DNA from 3 places in the Streptomyces sp. NPDC058145 genome. Region 2 is predicted to be linked to each of the others. Evidence: predicted binding sites of a transcription regulator. Region 2 holds the regulator's gene; each other region holds the start of a gene.
What was found. The regulator HrcA, encoded in region 2, represses chaperone genes, less so after heat shock. The targets are predictions, from matches to a motif close to TTNGCACTCNGNNNNNCNGAGTGCNAA.
Positions count from the first base shown of each region.

Region 1 (6,907 bases), on a different contig from region 2:
GGCGAGCGAGCTGCGGGCGTCGCTGCGCTGAGCGGCGGGCCCGGTCCGGACGGCGGGGAAAAAAATCTCCGGGAAGTTTCCGCGTGACTGTCGATCCGGCCGTCTCCCGTTCGACGCATGGGTGAGCGGCGGGGAACGGCCCCGTCGCCCGAACCGAGGAGTCACCATGCCCCGCTACCTGTCGCTCGTGCGCATCGACGAGGCCTCCGCCCCCGCCGAGGGCCCCAGCGAGGAACTGATGCAGCGGATGGGCGAGCTGATCGAGGAGATCACCAAGGCCGGCGTCATGCTCGACACCGCCGGGCTCACCCCCTCCGCCCAGGGCGCCCGGGTGCGCTGGGAGGGCGGCAGTATCTCCGTCACCGACGGACCCTTCACCGAGTCCAAGGAGGTCGTGGGCGGCTACGCGCTCATGCAGTGCAAGGACATGGCCGAGGCGCTGGAGTGGACCAAGCGGTTCCTGAAGACCCACGAGGAGTTCTGGACCGTCACCTGCGAGGTCCGGGAGATCGCCGAGGGCTGAGCCCTTCTTGGCTCCGGGCGGCCCGGGGGTGTTGCATGGTGGGCTGTGGAAGCACAGCCCACCGCGGCACACGCCATCGAGACCGTCTTCCGGCTGGAGTCCCCGCGCGTCGTCGCCGGTGTCGCCCGGATCGTGCGGGACATCGGCATCGCCGAGGAACTGGCGCAGGACGCGCTGGTCGCCGCCCTGGAGCGGTGGCCCCGGGACGGCGTGCCCGACAACCCCGGCGCCTGGCTCATGGCCACCGCCCGGCACCGCGCCGTCGACCTGGTCCGGCGCCGCGAGACCTACGCCCGCAAGCTCGCGGAGATCGGCCGGAACCTCCCGGACGCGGCCCCGCCACCGGAACCCGCCCACCCGGACGACATCGACGACGACCTGCTGCGGCTCGTCTTCACCACCTGCCATCCGGTGCTGTCCCGCGAGGCCCGCATCGCCCTCACCCTCCGCCTGCTGGGCGGCCTCACCACGGCGGAGATCGCCCGCGCCCATCTGGTCCCGGAGCCGACGATCGCCCAGCGCATCGTCCGCGCCAAACGCGCCCTCGCGACGCGGAACGTCGCCTTCGAGGTGCCGTACGGGCCCGACCGCGAGGCCCGCCTCGGCTCGGTCCTGGACGTCATCTACCTGATCTTCAACGAGGGTTACGCGGCCACCGCCGGCGACGACCTGCTGCGCCCCGGGCTGTGCGAGGACGCCCTGCGGCTGGCCCGGCTGCTGTCCGGGCTGATGCCGAAGGAACCGGAGGTGCACGGCCTGACCGCGCTGCTGGAGTTCCAGGCCTCGCGCACCGCCGCCCGCACCGCCCCCGACGGCACCGCGGTGCTGCTGAAGGACCAGAACCGGCGCCGCTGGAACCGCATGCTCATCGCCCGCGGCATCCGGGCCCTCGCCCGCGCCGACGCCACCGCCACCGGCGCACCCGGCCCCTACGCCCTCCAGGCGGCCATCGCCGCCTGCCACGCGCACGCGTACTCCTACGCGGAGACCGACTGGCGGACCATCGCCACCCTCTACGCCCTGCTCGCCGCCCGTGCCCCGTCGCCGGTCGTCGAACTGAACCGCGCGGTCGCCGTGTCGATGGCCGAGGGTCCGGCCGAAGCGCTCGAACTCGTCGACGCCCTGGCCGCCGAACCCGCCCTGCGCGACTACCACTTGCTCCCCAGCGTCCGTGCCGACCTGCTGTCCCGCCTCGGCCGCACGGCGGAGGCCCGCACGGAGTTCGAACGCGCGGCCTCCCTCACCCGCAACGAACGCGAACGCGCCCTGCTGCTGCGCCGGGCCGCCGAGGCCGGCTGAGGGCCCGGACGGTGCGCTCAGCGCGCCGGGTGGCCGACCAGCATCGTCGGGGCCCCCGCCACCCGGGTGAGGAAGACCGTGGCGGAGCGGGGGCCGTGGGGCTTGACCTTTCGGCGCAGTTCCTCGGGTTCGACCGCCGAGCCCCGCTTCTTCACGGTCAGGGTGCCGACCTCGCGCTCGCGCAGCAGGGCCTTCAGCTTCTTGACATTGAAGGGGAGTTGGTCGGTGATCTCGTAGGCGGTGGCGTGCGGCGTCGGGTGCAGGGCGTCGGCGGTGATGTACGCGATGGTCGGGTCGACGAGGCCGCCGCCGACCTCCTCGGCCACCTCGGCGACCAGGTGGGCGCGGATCACGGCGCCGTCGGGCTCGTACAAGTACCGTCCCACCGGGCGCACCTCGGGGTCGGGCAGGCCCCGGCCGGGCAGCGTGCGCGGGCCCGGCAGCAGGGTGGCCCGTACGGTGCCCGGCGCCCCGGTGCCGAACCACAGCACCGCCTCCTTCACGTCCCCGCCGTCCGAGATCCACTCGGCCTCCGCCTCGGCCGGGATCGCCTCGTGCGGGATGCCGGGCGCGATCTTCAGGGCGGCCCGGGGTGCCTTCAGGGCCGCTCCGACGGCCCACGACAGCGGGGGCGAGTAGGCCTCGGGGTCGAAGATGCGGCCCCGGCCGCCGCGCCGGGCGGGGTCCACGAACACGGCGTCGTAGCCGTCCGTGTCCACCTCGGTCACATCGGCCTCCCGCACCTCGATCAGCCCGGTCAGTCCCAGGGCCTCGGCGTTGGCCCGGGCCACGGCAGCCGTCAGCGGATCGTGGTCCACCGCCAGCACCCGGATCCCGGCCCGCGCCAGCGCGATCGCGTCGCCGCCGATCCCGCAGCACAGATCGGCGACCGAGGTCACCCCCAGCCCCTTCATCCGCTCCGCGCGGTAAGCGGCCACGCTCGCGCGGGTCGACTGCTCGACCCCGTTCGGGGTGAAGAACATCCGTGCCGCGTCCTCGGCCCCGAACTTCGCCGCCGCACGCTGCCGCAGCCGTGCCTGCCCGAGCGCCGCCGACACCAGCTCGGCGGGGTGTTCTCGGCGCAGCCGGGTGGCGACGGCCAGCTCGTTCGCGGGGTCGGTGTCGCGCACCTCGTCGAGCAGGGCGCGGCCTTCGGGGGTGAGGAGGAGGGCGAGGTCGTTCACCGGGTCATTGTGGGCCAGTCGGTGGATGGTGCGCCTCCGGCGGCGGTGTCGGGCCGGGTTCGGCGCCGGGGCCTGCGAGGATCCGACGCCATGCGAGAAGTAGTACAAAATGACAAAAAGCGGGCACATGGCAGGCGTTCGAGTCCTCCGGGGGTCGCCCTCCGCTGCGGGGTGGCCGCACTCGTCTCGGCCGCCTTCGTCTCCGGCTGCGGCTCCCCGGCCCCGGGCTCCGGCGCCCCCTCCGGTCCCGGCCACAACTCCGGCCGGGGCGGCCCCGCCCAGGCGCTGAGCCCCGAGGCCCGCCGCGCCGCCGAACAGGCCCGGCTGGCCGCCGCCGCCCAGCGCTGGAAGCTGGCCCGGGTGCCGCTCACGCCCCCGGCGCCGCCGGCCGTCAAACCGAAGATCACCCCGCGCGACGGCTTCGAGGTGGACGGCCAGGAGGAGGAGAACCTGCCCCCGGTCTTCACCACCGTCCCCACCGGCCAGAAGGTCGTCTTCCTCACCATCGACGACGGCGCCGAGAAGGATCCGGCGTTCCTGCGCATGATGAGCGACCTGAAGATCCCCTACTCGGCCTTCCTCAGCAACTACCTCGTGAAGGACGACTACGGCTACTTCCGCCGGATGCAGTCCGAGGGCCACACCCTCAACAACCACACCCTCACCCACCCGTATCTGCCCGGCCTCTCCTACGAGCAGCAGCGGGACGAGATCTGCGGCATGCAGGACGTCATGAAGAAGCAGTTCGGCAAGGCGCCCACCGTCTTCCGGCCGCCCTACGGCAACTACAACGGCGACACCCTGCGCGCCGCCAAGTCCTGCGGGATCGAGTACGCCCCGATCTGGGACGAGGAGGTCTTCGTCGACCACTGGGAGTACCGCGACTGGGACCGCAGCCTGCACCCCGGCGACATCGTGCTCACCCACTTCCGCGGCCGCGACGACTGGGACGGCACGATGGTCGACGACATGCGCAGGTTCCTCGACAAGGTCACGCGCGAGGGATACGCCGTGGCGCGCCTGGAGGACTACCTGTGAGGCGCCGGGGGCAACCGGCGGGCGGGCCGGTACGCGCGCGGACCGCTGCGGCGGCCGTGCTCGCCGCGGCCCTCCTGCTCGCCGGCTGCGCCCAGTCCGTCGACCCCATCGAGCGCCTGGGCAAGCGGGCGGCCCAGGGAGCCCGGCCGCCGACCCCGGCCGCCGGCGCGGTGTACCGCCGCTGGGGCCTGACCGCCCCGCTCGCCGCTCCGCCGAGCCACCCGGCCCGGCCTCTCGGCACCCGCCGGCCGGACGCCTCGCCGCCCCCGGTCGTGGACCACGTCGACACCACCGACCGGGTGGTCTTCCTCACCTACGACGACGGCGCCGAGCGGGACCCGCGGTTCGCCGACATGGTCCGTGAACTCCGGCTGCCGGTCAGCCTCTTCCTCACCGGCGGCGTCGTGGGCCCCGGCTACGGCCACTTCGCCCGGCTGCGCGCGGTCGGCGCCGCGATCGAGAACCACACCCTCGACCACCTGGCGCTGCCCGGACTGCCGTACGCCGGCCAGCGCGCCGAGATCTGCGGCCAGCGGGACGAACTCGGCTTCCGCTTCGGTGTCCGCCCCCGCCTCCTCCGGCCGCCCCGCGGCGCCTACGACGCCACCACCCTGCGCGCCGCCGCCGACTGCGGCGTCTCGGCCGTCGTTCTGTGGCGCGCCGCCCTCGGCTCCGACGGCATCGTCCACCGGAGGGGCGCACGGCACCTGACCCCGGGCGACATCGTCCTCGTGGGCCCCGGCGAGGACGCCGGCCCCACTCTGACGGAACGCACCACCCGTCTGCTGCGCCACGCCCAGAGCCAGGGCCTGACGGTGGCCCGCCTCGAGGACTACCTGGCCTGACCGCGCCCACCCGTGGGGCTCTCCACCGACCCCGGACGGCCGACGCGCCGCACCGCCATTGGCACTCCGCTTGACCGAGTGCTAATCGCGGTCATAGTCTCGGCTCTGGCACTCGGCAGATGAGAGTGCCAACTACGCGACGGGCAGGTCCGGCACCCGCGACGACGGATCCACCTGGTCGCCACCTCAGACAGTTAACCCCGTGAGATCTCCGAAGGGGGAGGTCGGATCGTGACGACCACCAGCTCCAAGGTTGCCATCAAGCCGCTCGAGGACCGCATCGTGGTCCAGCCGCTCGACGCCGAGCAGACCACCGCCTCTGGCCTGGTCATCCCGGACACCGCGAAGGAGAAGCCCCAGGAGGGCGTCGTCCTCGCCGTGGGCCCGGGCCGCTTCGAGAACGGCGAGCGCCTGCCGCTCGACGTCAAGGTCGGCGACGTCGTCCTGTACAGCAAGTACGGCGGCACCGAGGTGAAGTACAACGGCGAGGAGTACCTCGTCCTCTCGGCTCGCGACGTCCTCGCGATCATCGAGAAGTAAGACACCTCGAGCAGTTTTGATGCTTGACGCTGCGCCCCTGGCCCCCGCGACCACATAAGAAGCCGGGCGCCCGGGGCGCAGTGCCTTTTTCACCCACAGATTCCCGAGAGGGCTCCCGCTGTCATGGCGAAGATCCTGAAGTTCGACGAGGACGCCCGTCGCGCCCTCGAGCGCGGCGTCAACAAGCTGGCCGACACGGTGAAGGTGACGATCGGCCCCAAGGGCCGCAACGTCGTCATCGACAAGAAGTTCGGCGCTCCCACCATCACCAACGACGGTGTCACGATCGCCCGTGAGGTCGAGATCGATGACCCGTACGAGAACCTCGGCGCCCAGCTGGTGAAGGAGGTGGCGACCAAGACCAACGACATCGCTGGTGACGGCACCACCACCGCCACCGTGCTGGCCCAGGCGCTGGTGCGCGAGGGTCTGCGCAACGTCGCCGCCGGTGCCTCCCCGGCGCTGCTCAAGAAGGGCATCGACGCCGCGGTCAAGGCCGTCTGCGACGACCTGCTCGCCTCGGCCCGCCCGATCGACGAGAAGTCCGACATCGCCGCCGTCGCCGCGCTGTCCGCCCAGGACCAGCAGGTCGGCGAGCTGATCGCCGAGGCCATGGACAAGGTCGGCAAGGACGGTGTCATCACCGTCGAGGAGTCCAACACCTTCGGTCTGGAGCTGGACTTCACCGAGGGCATGGCCTTCGACAAGGGCTACCTGTCGCCGTACTTCGTCACCGACCAGGAGCGTATGGAGGCCGTCCTCGACGACCCGTACATCCTGATCAACCAGGGCAAGATCAGCTCCATCCAGGACCTGCTGCCGCTGCTGGAGAAGGTCATCCAGTCGGGTGCCTCCAAGCCGCTGCTGATCATCGCCGAGGACGTCGACGGCGAGGCCCTGTCGACCCTGGTCGTCAACAAGATCCGCGGCACCTTCAACGCCGTCGCGGTGAAGGCCCCGGGCTTCGGCGACCGCCGCAAGGCCATGCTCCAGGACCTCGCGACCCTCACCGGCGGCACCGTCATCTCCGAGGAGGTCGGCCTCAAGATCGACCAGGTCGGTCTTGACGTGCTCGGCTCCGCCCGCCGCGTGACCGTCACCAAGGACGACACCACGGTCGTCGACGGCGGCGGCAACTCCGCGGACGTCGCGGGCCGCGTCGCGCAGATCAAGGCCGAGATCGAGAACACCGACTCCGACTGGGACCGCGAGAAGCTCCAGGAGCGCCTCGCGAAGCTGGCCGGCGGCGTGTGCGTGATCAAGGTCGGCGCCGCCACCGAGGTGGAGCTGAAGGAGAAGAAGCACCGTCTGGAGGACGCCATCTCCGCGACCCGCGCCGCGGTCGAGGAGGGCATCGTCTCCGGTGGTGGCTCCGCGCTGGTCCACGCCGTCAAGGTCCTCGAGGGCAACCTCGACAAGACCGGCGACGAGGCCACCGGTGTCGCGGTCGTCCGCCGCGCCGCCGTCGAGCCGCTGCG
Region 1 covers NZ_JBHVUH010000001.1:273,335-280,241, forward strand. Annotated here, with positions in the region: partial or broken gene ACFVVO_RS01385 (LytR family transcriptional regulator) at 1-31, shown strand, start outside; gene ACFVVO_RS01390 (YciI family protein) at 167-523, shown strand; gene ACFVVO_RS01395 (RNA polymerase sigma factor) at 569-1,822, shown strand; gene ACFVVO_RS01400 (methyltransferase domain-containing protein) at 1,840-3,006, opposite strand; gene ACFVVO_RS01405 (polysaccharide deacetylase family protein) at 3,097-4,044, shown strand; gene ACFVVO_RS01410 (polysaccharide deacetylase family protein) at 4,041-4,889, shown strand; gene groES (co-chaperone GroES) at 5,121-5,429, shown strand; gene groL (chaperonin GroEL) at 5,553-6,907, shown strand, end outside.
Region 1: a site for HrcA is predicted at 4,948-4,974, ahead of groES (co-chaperone GroES). Genes of this name have one in related genera too.

Region 2 (6,907 bases):
GAGGTCACCGGCCGGACCGCCGCCGGGGCCGACCTCGCCCTCGCCGGCGAGCTGGATCCGGGTGCCGTTGTCGACACCGGCCGGGATCTTCACGGTGAGGGTGCGGCGGGAGCGCACCCGGCCGTCGCCCGCGCACTCCGGGCACGGGGTCGGCACGACCGTGCCGAAGCCCTGGCACTGGGGGCAGGGGCGGGAGGTCATGACCTGGCCCAGGAAGGACCGGGTGACCTGCGACACCTCGCCGCGGCCGCGGCACATGTCACATGTCTGGGCGGTCGTGCCCGGAGCCGCGCCCTCGCCGTTGCAGGTGTTGCAGACGACCGCGGTGTCGACCTGGATGTCCTTGGTCGTGCCGAAGGCCGCCTCGTCCAGCTCGATGTCGATCCGGATCATCGCGTCCTGGCCGCGCCGGGTGCGCGAGCGCGGCCCGCGCTGCGACGCCGTACCGAAGAACGCGTCCATGATGTCGGAGAAGTTGCCGAAGCCACCGGCCCCGAAGCCGCCCGCGCCCGCGCCGCCCGACTGGGAGAGCGGGTCGCCGCCGAGGTCGTAGACCTGCTTCTTCTGCGGGTCCGACAGCACCTCGTAAGCGGCGTTGATCTCCTTGAACCGCTCCTGGGTCTTCGGATCGGGGTTGACGTCCGGGTGCAGCTCGCGCGCGAGCCGACGGAACGCCTTCTTGATCTCATCCTGCGACGCGTCGCGGCGCACGCCGAGAACGGCGTAGTAGTCCGTGGCCACTTACGACTCCGCCAGGATCTGTCCGACGTACCGTGCCACTGCGCGTACCGCTCCCATCGTTCCCGGGTAGTCCATGCGGGTCGGTCCGACCACGCCGAGCTTGGCAACCGCCTCGCCGCCCGAACCGTAGCCGACCGACACGACGGACGTGGAGTTGAGTCCCTCGTGTGCGTTCTCGTGCCCGATGCGCACCATCACGCCCGGATCCTTCGCCTCGCCGAGGAGCTTGAGGAGCACGACCTGCTCCTCGAGGGCCTCCAGGACGGGCCGGATCACGAGGGGAAAGTCATGTCCGAAGCGGGTGAGATTGGCGGTGCCGCCGATCATCAGCCGCTCCTCGTTCTCCTCGACCAGTGTCTCCAGCAGAGTGGAGAGCACTGTGGAGACCGTACCGCGATCCTCGTGCTCGAACGCCTCCGGCAGGTCCTCGACCAGGCGCGGCACGTCGGAGAACCGGCGGCCCGCGACCCGGCTGTTGAGCCTCGCCCTGAGGTCGGCGAGGGCCGTCTCCCCGAACGGCGCCGGGCAGTCCACCATCCGCTGCTCGACCCGGCCGGTGTCCGTGATCAGCACGAGCATCACGCGCGCGGGGGCGAGCGCGAGCAGCTCCACGTGCCGCACGGTGGACCGGGTCAGGGACGGGTACTGCACGACGGCGACCTGCCGGGTCAGCTGCGCGAGCAGCCGCACCGTGCGCGCGACGACGTCGTCGAGGTCGACGGCGCCCTCGAGGAAGTTCTGGATCGCCCGCCGTTCGGGCCCGGTCATCGGCTTGACGCCCGCGAGCTTGTCCACGAACAGCCGGTAGCCCTTGTCGGTGGGGATGCGCCCGGCGCTGGTGTGCGGCTGGGCGATGTATCCCTCGTCCTCCAGGGCGGCCATGTCGTTGCGCACGGTCGCCGGGGACACGCCGAGGCTGTGCCGCTCGGTGAGTGCCTTGGAGCCGACCGGCTCCTCGGTGCCCACATAGTCCTGGACGATGGCGCGCAGCACCTGAAGTCTGCGTTCACTCAGCATCCGCGCGCACCTCCAGCATGTCTTCCGCTCGGCCGTTCGGGTCGTCCGCCTGGCACTCTGCGTGTCCGAGTGCCAGCGTTCCCCGGCCAGTGTACGGCCGTGGGGTACTCACTGGGCAAGGTCGGTCCCGCCATAACCCGTCCTACCGTTAGCGTCGCGTTATGACCGTGACTTGGGAAGAGCTGGGGTGGGAGCGGTTGGCCGACGGGGTCGGGCGGTGCCGGCTGCCCGGCTGGGACTGCACGGCGGGCCTGGTGCTCGGGGCGGGTACGGCGCTGATGGTGGACGCCGGGTCGAGCCTCGCCGAGGGCGCGCGGCTGCGGGAGCGGGCGCAGCGGCTCGCGGGACGCCGTGTGACCCATCTCGCGCTCACCCATCCCCACTTCGACCACGTCTTCGGGGCGTCCGCCCTCGCCGGGGCCGAGGTGTACGCGGCGGTCGGCATGGACGCGGTGCTGGCGCACGAGCGCGAGGAGCTGCGCCTGGACGCGGTCAGGAACGGCCTGCCGGTCCCGGACGCCGACGAGGCGGTGGACGCGCTGGTGCCGCCCCGGCACCTGGTCTCCGGGGAGTGGACGCTGGACCTCGGCGACGGGCGGCAGGCGCTGCTGGCCAACGTGGGTCCCGGCCACACGCCCTACGATCTGGCGGTGCTGGTGCCGGGCGACCCGGAGGTCGTCTTCTGCGGCGACCTGGTGGAGGAGTCGGGCGAACCGCAGGCGGGCCCGGACGCGGTCCCGTCCCGCTGGCCGGACGCGCTCGACCGCCTTCTGTCCCTCGGCGGCGAGGACGCGCTGTACGTGCCCGGTCACGGAGCGGTGGTGGACGCGGTGTTCGTACGGCGTCAACGGGACGAGCTGGCGACGCGTTTCGGCGTGTCATGAGCACAGACCCGCCGGTTCTCCTATCGTCATCCGAATGCGCCAGTACACCTCCGATCTGACCCCTCCGTGGAAGAAGTCCCAGCCCGTGCCGGAGGTCGCGGCGGAGCCGGGGCTGGTGGTGGAGGAGCCCGGTACCGGGTTCTGCGGGGCGGTGATCCGCTGCGAGGCGGGCACGGTGACGCTGGAGGACCGCTTCGGCAAGCACCGGGTGTTCCCGCTGGAGCCGCGCGGTTTCCTGCTGGAGGGCAGGGTGGTGACCCTGGTGCGGCCGTCGTCGGGTCCGGCGCGGCCCACCCGTACGGCGTCCGGTTCGGTGGCCGTTCCCGGCGCACGCGCGCGCGTGGCCCGCGCCGGCCGCATCTACGTCGAGGGCCGGCACGACGCCGAGCTGGTCGAGAAGGTGTGGGGCGACGACCTGCGCATCGAGGGCGTGGTCGTGGAGTACCTGGAGGGCGTGGACGATCTGCCGTCGATCGTGGCGGAGTTCGCGCCGGGCCCGGACGCCCGGCTGGGCGTCCTGGTGGACCACCTGGTGCCGGGCACGAAGGAGTGGCGCATCGCCGAGTCGGTGACGAGCGAACACGCGCTGGTCGTCGGCCACCCGTACATCGACATCTGGGAGGCGGTGAAGCCGGCCGGTCTGGGCATCCGGTCCTGGCCCCGCGTCCCGCACGGCCAGGACTGGAAGACCGGCGTGTGCCGGGCGCTCGGCTGGCCGGAGAACACGGGGGCGGTGTGGCAGGCAATCCTGGCGCGGGTGGGGTCCTACAAGGACCTGGAGCCGGAGTTGCTGGGGCGGGTGGAGGAGCTGATCGACTTCGTCACGGGTAGCGGTGGGGTTTGACGCCCTTGTAGGTGCCGAACTCTGTCGTGTCCAGCACAACATCCAGCAGTTCCAACGGCAGCGGTGCCCCGAACCGAGTGGTGCGCTGCACCTGGTAATCAGCCCCTTCGCCTCGTCCGACCGGCTCGGAGTACAGGACACACTGGGCCATGATGGGGTCGACGATCAGGTAGGCGGGCACCTCACCGGCGGCGTAGATCAGTCGTTTGACGCCATAGTCCCGGTCGACGCTGGTTTTCGACACGACCTCGACGACCAGCGTGATCGTCCGGGACGGAAGGAGACGCCCGGAGTCCGGTCCGGCGCCCGCTTCCAGGACCACCAGGTCGGGCACAGGTTCACTGGCTTCGTCGACGATGTCGACGTCCTGCGTCTGTAGCCGCTCCCAGCGCTGCCGCGGAATCTGGTCCATGAGATTGGTGACGATCCGGTTGTGCACCAGATCAGGGCTGGCCATCATCACGATTTCCCCCCGAAGCAGCTCTACCTTGAGCCCCTCGGGTGGCTCGAACCCCGCGAAGAACTCCGCGACTCCACGTTCGTCCACAGCTGTCATCTCCGTGGCCCTCCACATCCGCCGCGTCCTGTCGGCGGCAGCCTACGAATCAGGTTAGGGACCGAACCGGAGTTCCGGGGTGATTCACTCGCCGGAGTGATCAGTCCACCAGGTCGCGCACCACCGCGTCCGCCAGCAGGCGCCCACGCAGCGTCAGCACGGCCCGCCCCTCCTCGTACGGCTCCTTCTGGAGCAGTCCGTCCGCCAGCGCCCGGCGCGAAGCCGCCAGCCCCTCCCGCTTCAGCAGGGACAGGGGGGCACCCTCCCGCAGCCGCAGCTCCAGCAGGATCCGCTCCACTCGCCGGTCCTCGTCCGAGAGCAGTTCCCGGCCCGCGCCCGGGGACCGGCCCGAGGCCAGCGCCGCCGCGTAGGCGCCCGGGTGCTTGACGTTCCACCAGCGCACCCCGCCCACGTGCGAGTGGGCCCCGGGTCCCGCGCCCCACCAGTCCGCGCCCCGCCAGTACAGCTCGTTGTGCAGGCAGCGCCCGGACTCGGAGGTGGCCCAGTTGGAGACCTCGTACCAGTCGAAGCCCGCGGCGGACAGCGTCTCGTCGGCGATCAGGTAGCGGTCCGCGTGGACGTCGTCGTCCGTCATCGGGACCTCGCCGCGGCGGATGCGGCGGGCGAGCTGGGTGCCCTCCTCGACGATCAGGGCGTAGGCGCTGACGTGGTCGGGGCCCGCGCCGATCGCCGCGTCCAGCGAGGCCCGCCAGTCGTCGTCGCTCTCCCCCGGGGTGCCGTAGATCAGGTCCAGGTTGACGTGCTCGAAACCCGCCGCCCGCGCCTCCGCGACGCAGGCCTCGGGGCGGCCGGGGGTGTGCGTGCGGTCCAGGATCCGCAGCACGTGCTGTCGCGCGCTCTGCATGCCGAAGGAGATCCGGTTGAAGCCGCCCTCCCGGAGGGTGGTGAGGTACGCCGGGTCGACCGACTCCGGGTTCGCCTCGGTCGTGATCTCCGCGTCCGGCGCCAGACCGAACTCGTCACGGATCGCCGCCAGCATCCGTACGAGGTCGTCGGCGGCCAGCAGGGTGGGCGTGCCGCCGCCCACGAAGACCGTGCGGACCTGGCGGGGGTCGTCGCCCAGGACCTTCCGCGCCAGCCGGATCTCGTCCGTCAGGGTGTCCGCGTAGTTGTCCCGGGAGGCGAGCACACCGCCGCTGCCGCGCAGCTCGGTGGCGGTGTACGTGTTGAAGTCGCAGTAGCCGCAGCGGGTAGCGCAGTACGGGACGTGCAGGTAGAACCCGAGGGGGCGGCCGGCGGCCCCGGCGAGCGCGGAGGCGGGCAGCGCGCCGTCGTCGGGGACGGGCTCGCCGTCGGGGAGTGCGGAAGGCATGTCCCCCATTGTCCCGTACGGCGGGACTCACCCCGCCTGGAGCACCAGCAGGGCCAGATCGTCCTCGGGCAGGCCGCCGCCGAAGTCGTGCACGAGGCTCCGGATCCGCTCGGCGACCTCCTCGGCGCTCAGGCCCGCGCAGCCGGACAGGGCCCGCGCGAGCCCGTCGCCGTCGTCGAACTGGCGGGAGCCGGAGCGCCGCTCGGTGACGCCGTCGGTGACGCACAGCAGGGTGTCGCCGGGCCGCAGCTCGACGGTCTCGCTGGTGTAGGTCTCGTCCTCGACGACGCCGAGCAGGGTCTGCGGACGGGCGGCGGTGCGCACCTCGCCGTCGGGGCGCAGCAGCAGCGGCAGGGGGTGCCCGGCGGAGGCGAGGGTGCAGCGGACGCCGCCGTCCGCGTGGGGCGTCAGCTCGCCGTAGAGCAGGGACAGGAAGCGGGTCTGCGGTCCGTCCCCGGCGGCCACGGGCCGGCCGCCGGCCGCGACCAGCGCGCGGGCGGCGGCGTCGGCGGCCTCGGTGGCGTCGTCCAGGAGGAGCTGATTGAGCCGGTCCAGGACGTCGGCCACCCGATAGCCCTCGCGGGCGAGCAGGCGCAGCCACGGCCGGGCGAGCCCGATGACGACGGCCGCCTCCGGGCCCTTGCCCTGGACGTCGCCCACCGCGAAGCACCAACGGCCGTCGCCCGCCGGGAACAGGTCGTAGAAGTCGCCGCTCGGGCCGCCCTTGTCGCAGGGCTCGTAGACGAGGGCGCTGCTCATCCCGGGGATCTCGGCGACCGCTCCGGGCAGCAGCCCGCGCTGCAGGACGGCGCTGATGGTGGCCTGCCGGGCGTACTGGCGGGCCGCGCCGATGGCGAGGGCCACCCGGCGGCTCAGGTCCTCCACCAGGCCGGTGACCTCGTCGGGGAACCGGGGCTGCCCGCACCGCCCGAGGACCAGGGTGCCCAGCGGGCGACCGCCGGCGATGAGGCGGAAGGCGAGGGCCGTGCCGTGGGTGCCGAGCGCCTCACCGGGCCAGGGGTAGGGCTCCGGGTCGGGCCTCAGTCCCTCCGGCGGCCGGGGAGGGTCCTTCTCCAGGGCGCGGTGCAGTTCCTCGGCGCGGTCCTCGTCGGCCACCCAGACCCGGGCCGGTGCGCCGCCGTCGCCGCCGCGTACGGTCGCCTCGTCCTCCAGCCACACCGCGCACCAGTCGGCGAGCCGGGGCACGATCAGCCGGCCGGTGAGGGCGGCGACCAGGTTCTCGTCGAGCTGTCCGGCGAGCAGGTCGGAGGCCTCGGCGAGGAAGGACAGCGCGCCCCGGCCGAGCCAGTCCCGGTCGCGTCCGGCGCCCTGTGGCCGCGGGGCGAGGACCTCGGCGATGTCCAGGGCGTGGTCGGGGGCGGGTCCGTCCAGGGGTTCGCCGCCGGGCCGCAGCCGTGCCCACACGGTCTTCTCGCCCCGGCGGTAGGTGACGCCCCAGGACTCGGCGAGGGTGGCGACCAGGCGCAGCCCGCGCCCGTACTCGGACGTCTCGTACGACGCCTCGCCGGTAC
Region 2 covers NZ_JBHVUH010000013.1:70,876-77,782, reverse strand. Annotated here, with positions in the region: gene dnaJ (molecular chaperone DnaJ) at 1-741, opposite strand, end outside; gene hrcA (heat-inducible transcriptional repressor HrcA) at 742-1,758, opposite strand; gene ACFVVO_RS27855 (MBL fold metallo-hydrolase) at 1,920-2,642, shown strand; gene ACFVVO_RS27850 (DUF3097 domain-containing protein) at 2,677-3,486, shown strand; gene ACFVVO_RS27845 (Uma2 family endonuclease) at 3,464-4,042, opposite strand; gene hemW (radical SAM family heme chaperone HemW) at 4,143-5,375, opposite strand; gene ACFVVO_RS27835 (SpoIIE family protein phosphatase) at 5,403-6,907, opposite strand, start outside.

Region 3 (6,907 bases), on a different contig from region 2:
GCCGGAGGCGTGGAACGGGCGGGAGTGGCAGCTCTGCGGGACGCCCCGGCGGGACCGGCAGGAGGCCGAGGCGTATCTCGCCGCCCAGCGGCGCGGGTCCCGGCCGGCGATGGCGTACCGGCTGGTGCACGAGTTCACCGACTACGAGGTGCTGCGGGTGTGGGGGACGCCCGTCCAGGTCGACATCGAGCCGATGGGCAATCTGTAGCCGCCCTCGGCCCGTGGACGCCCCCCGTCCATACGTCAGATGAGGGTCTGCAGCGCCGCCGCGTCGTACGGCTTCAGCTCGTCGAAGCGGTCGCCGAGCACCTTGGCCGCCCACTCGGGGTCCTGGAGCAGGGCGCGGCCGACGGCGACCATGTCGAACTCGTCGGCCTCCAGGCGATCCAACAGGTTGTCGATGCTCTTGACCGGGGAGCCCTCGCCCTGGAAGGCGTTGATGAAGTCGCCGTCGAGGCCGACCGAGCCGACGCTGATGACCGGCTTGCCGGTGAGCTTCTTCGTCCAGCCGGCGAGGTTCAGGTCGGAGCCCTCGAACTCGGGGAGCCAGTAGCGGCGGGTGGAGGCGTGGAAGACGTCGACGCCTGCGGCGACCAGCGGGGCGAGGATCGCCTCCAGCTCCTCGGGGGTCTCGGCGAGACGGGCGTCGTAGGCCTCCTGCTTCCACTGCGAGAAGCGGAAGATGACCGGGAAGTCCGGGGAGACCGCGGCGCGGACGGCCGCCACGATCTGCGCGGCGAAGGTGGTGCGGGCGACCGGGTCGCCGCCGTAGGCGTCGGTGCGGCGGTTGGTGCCGTCCCACAGGAACTGGTCGAGCAGGTAGCCGTGGGCGCCGTGCAGCTCCACGCCGTCGAAGCCGATGCGCTCGGCGTCGGCCGCGGCCTCGGCGAAGGCGCCGATGACGGCGTCGATGTCGTCCTGGGTCATGGCGGTGGCGTCCTCGGTGCCGTCCACCCGCAGTCCGGAGGGGCCGTGGGAGGGGGCGTCCGGGTTGGGGTTCTGGCCCTGCTTGCGGACCGTGCCGATGTGCCAGAGCTGCGGCACGATGGTGCCGCCCGCCTGGTGCACCGCCTCGACGACCTTCGCCCAGCCGGCCAGCTGCTCCTCGCCGTGGAACCGGGGCACGCGGCTGCTGCCGCCGGCCGACTCGTGGCCGACGTAGGTGCCCTCGGTGACGATCAGGCCGACGCCGGCGGCGGCGCGCCGGGCGTAGTAGGACACCACGTCCTCGCCGGGGACGCCGCCCGGGGAGAACATCCGGGTCATCGGCGCCATCACGATGCGGTTGGGGACGGTGAGGCCGCCCAGGGTGATCGGGCGGGAGAGGATCTGGGCCGCGCGGGAGGCGGGGGGCGGCGTGACGGTCACGTGGGGACTCCTCGGGGACGGTAGACCGATTGGTATGTGCGCACGCATTGTTGCAGCTCCTTAAGCAACCTCCCAGGGGCTGTCGCGCATTCCACTCGCGGCCCGCGAGCGCTGTGATCCCGGACACGCCCGAGGGCGGCACCCCCTGCCATGGACAGGGGGTGCCGCCCTCGGAAAGGACAGGCCGATCCGCGTGGGATCAGAAGTCCATGTCACCGCCCGGCATGCCGCCCGGAGCGGCCGCGGCGGCCTTCTCCGGCTTGTCGGCGATGACGGCCTCGGTGGTGAGGAACAGCGCGGCGATGGAGGCGGCGTTCTGCAGCGCGGAACGGGTCACCTTCGCCGGGTCGATGATGCCCTCGGCGACCAGGTCGACGTACTCGCCGGTCGCGGCGTTCAGGCCGTGACCCGGGGTCAGGTTGCGCACCTTCTCCACCACGACACCGCCCTCGAGGCCGGCGTTGATGGCGATCTGCTTCAGCGGGGCCTCGAGCGCGAGCTTCACGGCCTGGGCGCCGGTCGCCTCGTCACCCTGGAGCTCCAGCTTCTCGAAGACCTGGGAGGCCTGCAGCAGGGCCACGCCACCACCGGCGACGATGCCCTCCTCCACGGCGGCCTTCGCGTTGCGGACGGCGTCCTCGATGCGGTGCTTGCGCTCCTTGAGCTCCACCTCGGTGGCGGCACCGGCCTTGATGACCGCGACACCGCCGGCGAGCTTCGCCAGGCGCTCCTGCAGCTTCTCGCGGTCGTAGTCCGAGTCGCTGTTCTCGATCTCGGCGCGGATCTGGTTGACGCGGCCCTGCACCTGCTCCGAGGAGCCGGCACCGTCCACGATGGTGGTCTCGTCCTTGGTGACGACGACCTTGCGGGCGCGGCCCAGGAGGTCCAGGGTCGCGTTCTCCAGCTTGAGGCCGACCTCCTCGGAGATGACCTCGCCGCCCGTGAGGATGGCGATGTCGCCGAGCATGGCCTTGCGGCGGTCACCGAAGCCCGGGGCCTTGACGGCGACGGACTTGAAGGTGCCGCGGATCTTGTTGACCACCAGGGTCGACAGGGCCTCGCCCTCGACGTCCTCGGCGATGATCAGCAGCGGCTTGCCCGACTGCATGACCTTCTCCAGCAGCGGGAGCAGGTCCTTGACGGAGCCGATCTTGGAGTTGGCGATGAGGATGTACGGGTCCTCGAGCGACGCCTCCATGCGCTCCATGTCGGTCGCGAAGTAGGCGGAGATGTAGCCCTTGTCGAAGCGCATGCCCTCGGTGAGCTCGAGCTCGAGGCCGAAGGTGTTGCTCTCCTCGACGGTGATGACGCCTTCCTTGCCGACCTTGTCCATGGCCTCGGCGATCAGCTCGCCGATCTGGGTGTCGGCGGCGGAGATGGACGCGGTGGAGGCGATCTGCTCCTTGGTCTCGACGTCCTTCGCCTGCTCCAGCAGGGCGGTGGAGACGGCCTCGACGGCCTTCTCGATACCGCGCTTCAGGGCCATCGGGTTGGCACCGGCGGCGACGTTGCGCAGGCCTTCCTTGACCAGGGCCTGGGCGAGCACGGTCGCGGTGGTCGTACCGTCACCGGCGACGTCGTCCGTCTTCTTGGCGACTTCCTTGACCAGCTCGGCGCCGATCTTCTCGTACGGGTCCTCGAGCTCGATCTCCTTGGCGATGGAGACGCCATCGTTGGTGATCGTGGGGGCGCCCCACTTCTTCTCGAGGACGACGTTGCGGCCCTTGGGGCCGAGCGTCACCTTGACGGCGTCCGCGAGCTGGTTCATGCCGCGCTCGAGGCCGCGCCGCGCCTCCTCGTCGAACGCGATGATCTTGGCCATGTGAAGTGGTCCCTCCAGGACTGGGGGTGATTCCTTCGGACCGCGCCCGCGCCCGCGACGGACGGCTCGCCGGCCGCGTGGTTCCTTGCCCCACTTGGCCTGCGGGCCTCACCGACCCGGTCCTCACTGTCACTCTCACCTTCAGAGTGCTAACGCAATGATTAGCACTCGGCATGCCCGAGTGCAAGGCTGCGCCCGCGTAGCGGGCTCGTTGCGGGGTGGTGGCCGGGTGACGGGTGGGCAGCGCGCCGTCCAGCACCTGGCGAGCGCCTCCCGGGGTACGGGCGCCCCCGTCAGCCACCCGCGAACAGGGGGCCGGGCGCGGCGAAGGGCCCGCACCCTGTGCGAGGTGCGGGCCCTTCGTACAAAAAACGTTCAGGCGCTGAGGCGAACCATGTCGGCCTGCGGGCCCTTCTGGCCCTGCGAGATCTCGAACTCCACCCGCTGGCCCTCTTCCAGGGTGCGGTAGCCGTCCATCTGAATGGCGCTGTAGTGGACGAATACGTCCGCACCACCGTCGACCGCGATGAAGCCGTACCCCTTCTCCGCGTTGAACCACTTGACGGTGCCCTGAGCCATGCCTAACTCCCCTATTACTGGCCCTTGCACAGATCCGCACTTCGCGGACCCGGGTCAGACCTCACCCCCCATTGGCCGGGGGCGTGCGCCGGAACGCGTCGACCGCCGCTGAATGTATCTGCCCAACTGCCGTCTGCAACAGGTCAATCGGACGAGAAATATGGACGCGAACGGTCCGGAATGTAGCGTGAATTCGCCTGAATTCAGGGCAAGTCGGGCCCCATAAAATGCGCAAAAGCCGCGGAAAGTACCCGCACTTTGGCTATTTCTTGTCGGGTGCACCGCGGTGAATCCAAGGCTCCTGACCCACGGTCCGGGAGCGTGTTCCCCAACTCTACCGCGCTCAATCACACAGAATGGCCCCCTCCGTTTCTCTCGCGGGGGAGGCCATTCAATGAACAATCGGTAACCGACGTTACCGAAGGTAATGATCGGTCATTCTGTCAGCCGCCGGCGACGGCCGGAATGATGGAGACACCGGCGCCGTCCGGAGTCGCGGTCTCCAGGCCCTGCTCGAAACGGACATCGTCGTCGTTGACGTACACGTTGACGAAGCGGCGCAGCTTGCCCTGGTCGTCCAGCACCCGCGCGGCGATCCCGGTGTGGTTCTTCTCCAGGCTCTCGATGACCTCGGCGAGGTTCGCGCCGTCGGCGGCGACCTCGGCCTGCCCGCCGGTGTAGGTGCGCAGGATGGTGGGGATGCGAACGGTCACGCTCATGCGAGGCCAGCCTCTCGGAAGGAGCCCAGGTTCGGGCGGATGGTGGCGGTGAGGCCGGTGCCGGCCACCGCGTCGAGGGTCTTGAGGCCGTCGCCGGTGTTGAGGACGACCGTGGTCTTCGCCGGGTCCAGCACGCCCTCCTTGAGCAGCTTGCGGGTGACGCCGACGGTCACCCCGCCCGCCGTCTCCGCGAAGATGCCCTCGGTCCGGGCCAGCAGCTTGATCGCGTCCACGACCTCCTCGTCCGTCACGTCCTCCACCGCTCCGCCGGTGCGGCGCGCGATGTCCAGGACGTACGGCCCGTCGGCCGGGTTGCCGATGGCGAGGGACTTGGCGATGGTGTTCGGCTTCTGCGGCCGTACGACGTCGTGGCCCGCCTTGTACGCGGTCGACACCGGCGAGCAGCCCTCGGCCTGGGCGCCGAAGATCTTGTACGGCCTGTCCTCGACCAGGCCGAGCCTGATCAGCTCCTGCAGGCCCTTGTCGATCTTCGTGAGCTGGGAGCCGGAGGCGATCGGGACCACGATCTGGTCCGGCAGCCGCCAGCCGAGCTGCTCGCAGATCTCGTACGCCAGCGTCTTGGAGCCCTCGGCGTAGTACGGCCGCAGGTTGACGTTGACGAAGCCCCAGCCCTCGCCGGCCGGGTCGCCGATCAGCTCGGAGCAGAAACGGTTCACGTCGTCGTAGTTGCCCTCGATGCCGACGAGTTCGCCGCCGTAGACCGCGGCCATGACGACCTTGCCCTGCTCCAGGTCGTGCGGGATGAACACGCAGGAGCGGAGGCCGGCCCGGGCGGCGGCGGCGCCGACGGCACCGGCGAGGTTGCCGGTGGAGGAGCAGGACAGGGTGGTGAAGCCGAAGGCGCGCGCGGCCTCCAGGGCCTGGGCGACGACGCGGTCCTTGAAGGAGTGCGTCGGGTTGCCTGAGTCGTCCTTCACGTACAGCCCGCCGGTGACGCCCAGCTCGTGGGCCAGGTTGTCGGCCTTGACGAGCTTGGTCCAGCCGGGGTTGAGGTTCGGCTTCTCGGCCACGTCGGCGGGGACGGGCAGCAGGGGCGCGTAGCGCCAGATGTTCGCGGGGCCCGCCTCGATGCGCCGGCGCAGCTCTTCGGTGTCGTAGGCGGAGAAGTCGTAGGCGATCTCCAGCGGGCCGAAACACTCCTCGCACGCGAAGACCGGTCCGAGGGGTACCCGGTGGCCACACTCGCGACAGCTCAGGGCAGCGGCGGGGCCGAGATCGACGGCGGGATTACTGGTGCTTGCAACTGTCTGCACAGCCATGGAGGCGAGGCCCTTTCTCCTCATCTTCCTCACGACGCATCTCGCCGTGAGACGGATTTGGCACCTTCCCTGGCCGGGAGCCTCGCGCGAAACGAGTGCGGCTCAGGGGGGTTGCCGGGGCTTCATCGGGCCGTGTCCCTCTGCCCCTCTGGATGAGCGGTATGCAGTTGTGAACGCCGGGCGACCCCCGACATGCGATGGTCATCGGCGTTGTTCAAGACTGTAACCGAAGGCCGGGACAGTTGAGATAGTCGTCCGAACCGCGAGATGCATCACCCCCACGCACCAAATGTGATCACGACAGTGAGGAGCCGCAGACCGTGCTGGAAGAAGTCGAGCGCTGGCTGGCCACCCGCTCCTGGTCCGTGGCCGACCGCCCGCTGCACGGAGTCCTGGCCGCCAAGCAGCGCACCGGGCAGTCCGTCTCCGTCGTCCTGCCCGCGCTCAACGAGGAGGAGACGGTCGGCGAGATCGTCACCGTCATCCGTCACGACCTCATGCGGCAGGCTCCGCTGGTCGACGAGATCGTCGTCGTCGACTCCGGCTCCACCGACCGCACCGCGGAGGTCGCCGCCGCGGCCGGTGCCCGGGTGGTGCACCGCGACAGCGTCCTGCCGCGCATACCGGCGGTCCCCGGCAAGGGCGAGGTGCTGTGGCGCTCGCTGCTGGTGACGAGCGGGGACATCGTCTGCTTCATCGACGCCGACCTGAGGGAGTTCTCCTCCGACTTCGTCCTCGGCATCGTCGGCCCGCTGCTCACCGACCCGGACGTCGACCTGGTCAAGGCGATGTACGACCGCCCGCTCACCGTGCCCGACGGGCGCGCCTCCGGCACGACCGCCGCCGGACAGGGCGGCCGGGTCACCGAGTTGATGGCCCGCCCGCTGCTGAACATGCACTGGCCGCAGCTCGCCGGCTTCGTGCAGCCGCTGGGCGGGGAGTACGCGGCCCGCCGCTCGCTGCTGGAGCAGCTTCCGTTCCCGGTGGGCTACGGCGTGGAGCTGGGGATGCTGGTGGACGCGCTGCACCTGGTGGGCCTGGACGCGCTGGCCCAGGTGGACGTGGGGGTGCGCAGGCACCGGCACCAGGACGGGCAGGCGCTGGGCCGGATGGCGGCGGCGATCTACCGCACCGCCCAG
Region 3 covers NZ_JBHVUH010000005.1:143,682-150,588, reverse strand. Annotated here, with positions in the region: gene ACFVVO_RS13160 (hypothetical protein) at 1-208, shown strand, start outside; gene ACFVVO_RS13155 (NADH:flavin oxidoreductase) at 244-1,368, opposite strand; gene groL (chaperonin GroEL) at 1,568-3,190, opposite strand; gene ACFVVO_RS13145 (cold-shock protein) at 3,566-3,769, opposite strand; gene ACFVVO_RS13140 (MoaD/ThiS family protein) at 4,213-4,488, opposite strand; gene thrC (threonine synthase) at 4,485-5,768, opposite strand; SAM riboswitch class I at 5,786-5,927, opposite strand; gene ACFVVO_RS13130 (glucosyl-3-phosphoglycerate synthase) at 6,089-6,907, shown strand, end outside.
Region 3: a site for HrcA is predicted at 3,352-3,378, ahead of groL (chaperonin GroEL). Genes of this name have one in related genera too.